Regions from separate parts of the Labrys sp. Lb11 genome, predicted to be linked through region 2. Evidence: riboswitches for the same ligand, from Rfam matches in the RefSeq annotation. Region 2 holds a riboswitch; the other holds the start of a gene.
The links. Region 2 has a riboswitch for thiamine pyrophosphate ahead of thiB (thiamine ABC transporter substrate binding subunit). Riboswitches for the same ligand answer to the same signal wherever they lie in the genome.
Positions count from the first base shown of each region.

Region 1: it holds a riboswitch for thiamine pyrophosphate, as region 2 does, so the genes downstream of both, thiC (phosphomethylpyrimidine synthase ThiC) here and thiB (thiamine ABC transporter substrate binding subunit) in region 2, are expected to answer to the same signal.

Region 1 is NZ_BAAJOT010000002.1:1,004,940-1,009,147, reverse strand. Features, by position in the region: gene thiC (phosphomethylpyrimidine synthase ThiC) at 1-1,661, opposite strand, end outside; TPP riboswitch at 1,732-1,833, opposite strand; gene AC27L4_RS09725 (calcium-binding protein) at 2,212-3,138, shown strand; gene AC27L4_RS09720 (hypothetical protein) at 3,285-3,632, opposite strand; gene AC27L4_RS09715 (aspartate aminotransferase family protein) at 3,666-4,208, opposite strand, start outside.
Region 2 is NZ_BAAJOT010000008.1:14,275-18,482, reverse strand. Features, by position in the region: gene AC27L4_RS27115 (CYTH and CHAD domain-containing protein) at 1-1,487, opposite strand, end outside; TPP riboswitch at 1,619-1,720, shown strand; gene thiB (thiamine ABC transporter substrate binding subunit) at 1,790-2,797, shown strand; gene AC27L4_RS27105 (ABC transporter permease subunit) at 3,224-4,208, shown strand, end outside.

The DNA of each region.
Region 1 (4,208 bases), on a different contig from region 2:
GTCTCGTCGTGGAAGGCGCGGGCGGTGTCCGGATCGAGCGACAGGTTGAACTGGTCCTCCCAGCGGAAATCGAAGCGCGCGCGCGACAGGGCGTCGTCGCGCAGCTTCGCCGCCGGGTGGCCCTTGGCGAGGTCGGCGGCATGGGCCGCGATCTTGTAGGTGATGACGCCGGTCTTGACGTCGTCGCGGTCGGGCAGGCCGAGATGCTCCTTGGGCGTGACGTAGCAGAGCATCGCCGTGCCGAACCAGCCGATCATCGCCGCGCCGATGCCGGAGGTGATGTGGTCGTAGCCCGGTGCGATGTCGGTGGTCAGCGGACCGAGGGTGTAGAACGGCGCCTCGCCGCAGGCGGCGAGCTGCTTGTCCATGTTGGCCTTGATCTTGTGCATGGGCACATGCCCGGGGCCTTCGATCATCACCTGGCAGCCCTTGTCCCAGGCGATGCGGGTGAGCTCGCCCAGGGTCTCCAGCTCGGCGAACTGGGCGGCGTCGTTGGCATCGGCGATCGAGCCGGGGCGCAGTCCGTCCCCGAGCGAGAACGAGACGTCGTAGCGGCGCATGATGTCGCAGATCTCGTCGAAGCGCTCGTAGAGGAAGCTCTCCTGATGACGCGCCAGGCACCAGCGCGCCATGATCGAGCCGCCGCGCGAGACGATGCCGGTGACGCGCCGCGCGGTCAGCGGCACATGGGCGAGGCGCACGCCGGCATGGATGGTGAAATAGTCGACACCCTGCTCGGCCTGCTCGACCAGCGTGTCCTTGAACACCTCCCAGTCGAGCTTCACCGGATCGCCGCCGACCTTCTCCAGCGCCTGGTAGATCGGCACGGTGCCGATCGGCACCGGCGCGTTGCGGATGATCCAGGAGCGGATGTTGTGGATGTTGCGGCCGGTGGAGAGATCCATCACCGTGTCCGCGCCCCAGCGGATGGCCCAGACCAGCTTCTCCACCTCCTCGGCCACGCCCGAGGACAAGGCGGAATTGCCGATATTGGCGTTGACCTTGACCAGGAAGTTGCGGCCGATCGCCATCGGCTCGAGCTCGGGATGGTTGATGTTGGCGGGAATGATGGCCCGTCCGCGCGCCACCTCGTCGCGCACGAATTCCGGCGTGACGAAGGCGGGGATGGCGGCGCCGAAGCTTTCGCCGTCGCCGAGGCGCGCGCCGGCATCGGCAAGCGCCGCCTCGCGGCCGAGGTTCTCGCGATGGGCGACGTAGACCATTTCCTCGGTGACGATGCCGGCACGGGCGAACTCGTACTGGGTGACGAGGGCGCCCGCGCTGCCGGCGCGCAGGGTACGGCGGGCAGGGCAGGGCTCGACCAGCCGGTCGGCGCCGACATGGCCGTTGTCCTCCGGGCGCACGCCGCGCCCCGCCACCTCCGGAAAGCCGCGGGCGGCGATCCAGGCCTCGCGGACCGGAGGCAGGCCCCGGCCGAGGTCGATGGCGGCGGCCCCGTCGGTGTAGGGGCCGGATGAGTCATAGACCCGGAGGGCCGGCTCCTGCGGGTCCGATAGCACAATCTCGCGGAACGGGATGCGCAGGTCCGGTTGCGACTTCGGCGCCGCGTAGATCTTGCGCGAGCCGGCGACCGGGCCGGTGGTGACCGAGTCCGGGGCGGTGCGGATCTCTTTCTTCGGCGCGCGCATATGCGTGTTCATGGATCTCCTCCTGCAGCCAAGGAGATCCGGGTGTGACGATGTTGGGGATGGGCTTCAGACCCGCAGGGCTGAATGCCCCCATTCCCGTCCCTCCGCCGGCATGACCCGGATCAGGTTCAAGGGTCCGGCTTGCGCCATCTCAGCCCCTCGCGGGGCACCCCTCGGAATGCCGCAAGCATCTGCCGCAGCCGTGGGCTTGTCAACGGCGGAGTTTCCCGCCGTGGTCGGCTCGCGATCCGAATGCCGCGCACGGCGAGCGCGCCCGCAGGCCACGCGGAGCCCGCAGGTCACGGCGCCGGCGAGGCGACCGCATGGGCATTGGTCGGATATATTTCATTTGTAATGCTGTGACGGCAGATCGTAGCCGTCGCGATTTCGGTGGGTCAATTGTGTCGATATCTCAGTCGGTTGATGCGTATTTGGAGGGTGGTAGCGTTATTTTTCTCGAAAATTCATTGTTACATTTGAAATACTTACATAATAACTTGAATTTCACAGTAGTTATGATATTTTTCACCCAGGGCAAAGATCAACGCAACGGAAAGATGACATGACGACATTCACGCTCACCAATGCGCAGGACACGCTCAACGGCGGCAACGGCACCGACATATTCCAGGGAGCGGCCGGGGGCCTCGACACCCTCAACGGCAATGGCGGTACCGACTTCTTCTTCATCGAGGCCGGGCAGACCGGCTCGATCAACGGCGGCAGCGGGTATGATTTCCTGTTCCTGACCGGCTCCGGCGTCAACAACGAGCTCGACGTCAACCTGAAGATCTCGGGTGTCGAGGAACTGGTCGTCGACGCCACGAACCTGTTTGCAAGCGTGGCCCAGCTCAAGGGGATCCAGAAATTCGACATCAACAACTCATCGGATCAATTTCACTTCTTCCTGAGGGGGGCCGGCGGCGCCCTGGACTTCACGAACACGTTCACCGAACCGCAGAAGCTGGTCGTCGAAGCCGAGCAGGCGACGTCCGCCGTCCAGATCATCGGCAGCGTCAAGAGCGACGACATCTCCGGGTCCGACTTCAGCGACCAGCTCTCCGGCGGCAAGGGCAATGACACGCTGCGTGGCGGTGCTGGCAACGACACCATCAATGGCGGCCTCGGATTCGACACGCTCTACGGCGACGACGGGAAGGACCGGTTCCTGTTCAACAGCGCGCTGGGCCCGAGCAACATCGACCATCTCGGCGATTTCCGGCCGGTGGACGACGTGATCCTGCTGGATCATTCGGTTTTCGCCGCTCTCGGACAGACGAGCGGGAGCCTCACCGCCAGCGCCTTCAAGGTCATCGGGAACGGGCAGACGGTCGATGCGAACGACCGCATCATCTACAACCAGAAGACCGGAGCGATCTATTACGACGCGGACGGGTCGGGGGCCGGCGCGGCCGTCAAGTTCGCGATCGCCGACAATTTCTCCGGCGACGTGCCGGTCCTGACCCATCTCGACTTCCTCGTCGTGTAGTCGCAACCGGCAGCCTCCGGCGGATCCGGGCTCCCGCCGCCGGGAGGCGCCGGGCCGACGATCTGCTCAACGGCAGCATCTCCGCCCCGATGCCGGGGCGGAGATGCGGGTCATGCGCCGGTGTCCTCCTCGAATTCCGGGCGCCGTTACGCGCGGAAGCGGCGGATGCGGTCGGCCTTGGCGCGGCCGGCGGCGCTGTCCCGGCGCTCCAGGACGTTGGTGAGAGTGAACAGGCAGAGGCCGTCGACGGGGCTGCGCTCGACGGCGTCGACCATGGCGACGAACTCGGCGGCGCCGATCTCCTCGACGGCATTGTCGAACCCGCCGGGATGGAAGGGCAGGGTGTTGATGGCGACGGGCAGGTCCGGCTTGACGCCGCGCACAGCCTGGCGGATGCCGCCGATCAGGCCGCGAGTCCGCCCCTTCGATTGCGGCGCCGGGCGGGACCGACGGGCGCCGGGGCCCGGTCGCGGCAGGCCGAGGCGGGCGGTCATCCATGCCTGCTTCTTTAAGTTAGCCGGCTTCCTTCACCTCTCCGGCAACCCGCGCAGCACGGCGTCGCAGGCTTCCACCACCATGTCGGCATTGGCCTTGCTGAAGCAGAGCGGCGGGCGGATCTTCAGGGTGTTGCCGTAGGGGCCGGCTGCGCCGATCAGGATGCCGCGGTCGCGCAGGCCGTTGATCACAGCGGCGGCCGTCTCCGGTGCCGGGGTCCGCGCTTCACGGTCGGTGACGAATTCGAGGCCGATGAACAGGCCGGCGCCGCGCACGTCGCCGATGGCGGCGTGGGCGTTGGCGATCTCGCGGAGACCGCGGCGCAGGTGGTCGCCGACGATGCGGGCATTCTCCATCAGCCCCTCATCCGCGATCACGTCGAGCACGGCGAGGCCGGCGGCCGCCGCGACGGGATTGCCGCCGAACGTGTTGAAATATTTGTCCCGGGCGTTGAAGGCGGCGAGCAGGTCCGGCCGCAGCGCCATGCCGGCCATGGGGAAGCCGTTGCCCATCGGCTTGCCCATGGTGACGATGTCCGGGACGACGCCGTGGCGGGCGAAGCCCCAGAGCGCGTC
Region 2 (4,208 bases):
CGCTGCGCCAGGGCCGGGCCGGCGAAGGCCGCCATCGGCGCGGCCAGCACCGCCAGATCTTCGCTGCGGACGTCGACCCGCCAGCCGCGCTGCTCGATCCAGGCGCCGAGAGCGATGGCGAATCGGCTGGCTCGCGGATCGGCGATGGCGGCGCGTGCCGCGGCATAGCTGGCATCGCGGCGCGCCTCGGCCTGCTGCCGCAGCGCCTCGAAGCCGTCGGGAATGTGGCACTGCTCGGCGATCGGCGGCAGCGTCTCGGAGAGGAAGACGTCCCAGCTGCGTGCGCCCGCCAGGCTGTCCGCCAGCCATTTCGCCTCGGCCCGCAGCGTCTCCAGCATCGCCGACGGTGCCAGGGAGCGCAGCAGCGTCAAGGCCGAACGCAGGCGCCGCAGCGCCACCCGCATCTGGTGGACACCGTCCGGGTTACGTCCTTCCTCGACCACCGCCTGGTTGATCACGAGGTTGCGCAGGTCCGTGCGCAGGATGGCGACGATGGCCTCGTCCGTCGCCGTCTCGGCGCTTTCGACGCAGGCGATGGGCCGGGCTGCCGTCAGCGGCTGGCCGCCGACGAGGTCGTAGCCGCGTTCGGCCTTGGTGCGCGCCGACAGCCGAACCGGGCCGAGCTGGCTCAGACGCAGTGCGACATCGTAGAGCACGGCCGCATTGCCGGCCTTCAGCTCCAGCTCGATCTCCTCGATCGGCTCGGCCCGCTCGCCCGCCAGAACCCGCCCCTGGTCGAAGGCGAGCTCGACGACGCCGCCGGGCAGATCAAGCAGGCGGCGGTGCCGGCTGACCCTGGTGGCGAAGACCGGCGCCAGCGGCCGCCGCGTCAGCAGAGCCATGATCTCGGCCGGCAGCACCGCCCGCATCTGCTCGAGGTTGAGCGTGTCGTCGGGCAGCGCGGCTTCCCATTCCCCGCGGCCGAGCTGGGCGCCACCGCGCTCCGACGCCTGCTTCACCGTCTGCACGATCTGCTGGCCGGACTGGCGAACGCGTAGCGACAGGCCGGCATCGCGCAAGGAAAAGTCCGGCGTGTCGTAGTAGACCGCCCGCAGATGGCGCACCGTGCCGCGATTGCGGGCGAGGGCCTGCAGCGCCGGCGAGCGGTCGATCCCGGCGAGGACCCCGGGGGGCGCGACCAGCTTCAGCTCGATCTCGGTCCCGGCTGTGGCGGGCAGGGGTTGGGCCTCCTCGGAGGGGCCGGCATCGGCGGGATGGGGTGGGGCAGCGTCGCCTTCGGCGCTGGTCTCGCCCTCGGCCGGGGAGGCCGCGCTGCTGCGCAGCAGGGCGATCGCCAGATCATAGAGCGGGCGGGTCGGCAGCGCCGGATCGGGGAAGGGATCGGTGATGGCCCCCATGGCTGCGCGGGCGATCTGGCGATGCGTGGCGCCGGGATGGCGGGCCAGCGCCTCGGCCAGGAGATCCGGGCCGGCGAGGCCGGAGGACGCCAGATCCTCAAGGGTCTTGGCGATGAGTTTCGCGGTCATGACGAAGGTCGATCGATCCGCCGTCGGAACAAATCCGGAGATGACTTTTTGGTGACGGCTCCGTTGTGTCACGCGGCTACTGCTTTGCCAAGCTCCAGTCTTTCCAACGGCGTCACGCCGTTGTAACAAGGCCTTGTCTCACGGGGTGCCCGTCCAGGGCTGAGAGGCGCCTTTGCCAACCCGTCGAACCTGATCCGGGTCGTACCGGCGGAGGGATGAGCCTTGCAGCGCGACCTTGCCTCGTCAGCCGCAGCGGCCCGTGCATCCGCTGGCATGGCCCCGCCTCGCCACGGAGCACGCCCATGCTGACGAGACTTGTCGCGGCTATCGCCCTCGCCCTGGCGGCCAGCGCCGCCGCAGCCCAGGACAAGCCGACCCTCACCGTCTACACCTATGAAAGCTTCGTCGGCGACTATGGTCCCGGCCAGCCGCTGAAGAAGGCGTTCGAGGCCGGTTGCGGCTGCACGCTGGCCTATGCCTCGGCCGAGGATGGCGGCGCGCTGTTCGCCAAGCTGAAGCTGGAGGGGGCTTCGACCAAGGCCGACGTCGTCGTCGGGCTCGACGACAACCTGATGGGCGAGGCCGAGGCCTCGGGCCTGTTCGCGCCGCACGGCATCGCCTCCGCCACCGCCAACCTTTCCTTGCCTGCTCCCTGGACCAGCAAGACCTTCGTGCCGTTCGATTGGGGCTATTTCGCCTTCGTCTACGATTCCGACAAGCTGAAGACCCCGCCGGCCAGCCTGACCCAGCTCATCGACGACCCCAAGGGGCCGACGCTGGTGATCGAGGACCCGCGCACCTCGACGCCGGGCCTCGGCCTGCTGACCTGGATCCGGCAGGTCTACGGCGACAAGGCTCCCGAGGCCTGGACGAAGCTGAAGCCGCGCATCGTCACCGTCACCAAGGGCTGGTCGGAAGCCTATGGCCTGTTCCTGAAAGGCGAGGCCGACATGGTCCTGTCCTATTCCACCTCGCCCGCCTACCACATCGGGGCGGAGAAGAAGCTGAACTACCGCGCCGCCATGTTCCCGGAAGGCCACGCGACCCAGTTCGAGGTCGCCGGCCTCGTCGCCTCCTCCAGGCAGCAGGAACTCGGCCGCAAGTTCCTGGCCTTCCTGCTGACCGACGAGGCCCAGGCCCTCCTGCCCGAGACCAACTGGATGTACCCGGCCAGGACCCCGGCCGCCGGCCTGCCCGAGAGCTTCAAGACCATCGCGGTCCCCGCCAAGGCGCTGATCTCCGACCCGGCCAGGCTTGCCGAGGACCGGCGCGCCTGGATCGACGAGTGGCTGGCGGCGATGGCGAAGTGAGGCGGGCGGAGTGGTGAGATCATCCGATGCCGCCGTGAGCTCCTCTCCCGTCCGGGAGACGGGCAGGGGGGAGGGGCTCGTCCGCGAACATGTGAAGCGGTTGGACGCCGTGCCCGTCGCCCTTATTTGCGGCCGGGCAAGATGTCACGGTTCCGGTCTCACCGCGATGCCCGCGTCTTCTCTCCCCCTTGCGGAGAGGGATAGATGGTGGGGGGCGTGCAGGACAGGGCACATCCTACGCCGATGCCCTCCACCCCCTTACCCCTGCCCGCAAGGGGGAGGGGATCGGCTGGCGTTGCGCCGGAAGCCGCTATCGGCGAACGAAGGCTTCGGGGGCCGTCAGGAAAAATCGACAACCAGAGCGTTTATTCCCCGACGAGCTGGTCCCTCACCCCTACCTCGTCCGGGAGAGGGGAAGCGCGCTGCATGCGTACTGCTGGATCGGCCGACCGCCTCGTGAGCCCCGGCCTCGCTATCCTCGGCGTCCTGGCCGTGCTCGTCGCCGCTTCGCTCGGCGGGCTGATCCTGGTCGCGCCCGGCTCGGGCATCGTCCGGGCCAATCTCGGCTACCTCGCCGCGATCGCCTGGTTCACAGTCCTCCAGGCCGGGCTGTCTATGCTGTTTTCGCTCGCCGCGGGGGCGCTGCTGGCGCTGGCGCTGGCGCGGCGGCGTTTTGTCGGGCGCGGCGTCTTCCTGTCCCTGCTCGGCGTGTCGACGGCGCTGCCGGCGATCGTGCTGGTCTTCGCCGTCACCGCCGTCTTCGGCCGCGCCGGCCTGGTCAATGACGGCCTGGCGGCGCTCGGACTGCCGCGCTTCTCCATCTACGGGCTCGGGGGCATCCTGCTCGCCCACGTCTTCTTCAACGCGGCCTTCGCCACGCGGGTCTATCTCGCCGCGATCGAGGCGGTGCCGGGCGAGCATTGGCGGCTCGCGGCCATGCTCGGCATGCCGGCGGCGGCGGTGTTCCGCCGGATCGACCTGCCGATCCTGCGGCGCGAGACACCGGCGCTCGGCCTCCTGATCTTCATCGCCTGCGCCACGAGCTTCGCCATTCCGCTGGCGCTGGGGGGAGGGCCGGGCGCGGCGACCTTCGAGGTGGCGATCTTCGAGGCGCTGCGCTTCGATGTCGATTTCGGCCGGGCGGCGCTGCTTTCCGTGCTGCAGATCGGCGCGATGACGGCGCTGGTCCTCGCCGCGACGCCCTTGCTGATCCGCCCGCCCGAGACCGCCGCCGCCGGCCGGCCGGTGGAGCGGCCAGACCGCGAGGGGCTCGGCCTGCGCCTCGCCGACGGGGCGATCCTGGCCGCCGCCTTCGCCCTGATCCTGCCGCCGCTCCTCGCCGTGGCCTGGAGCGGGCGCGCCATGTTCGGCGCTCTCGGCTCCCAGGCGCTGGCGGCGCTCGCCACCAGCC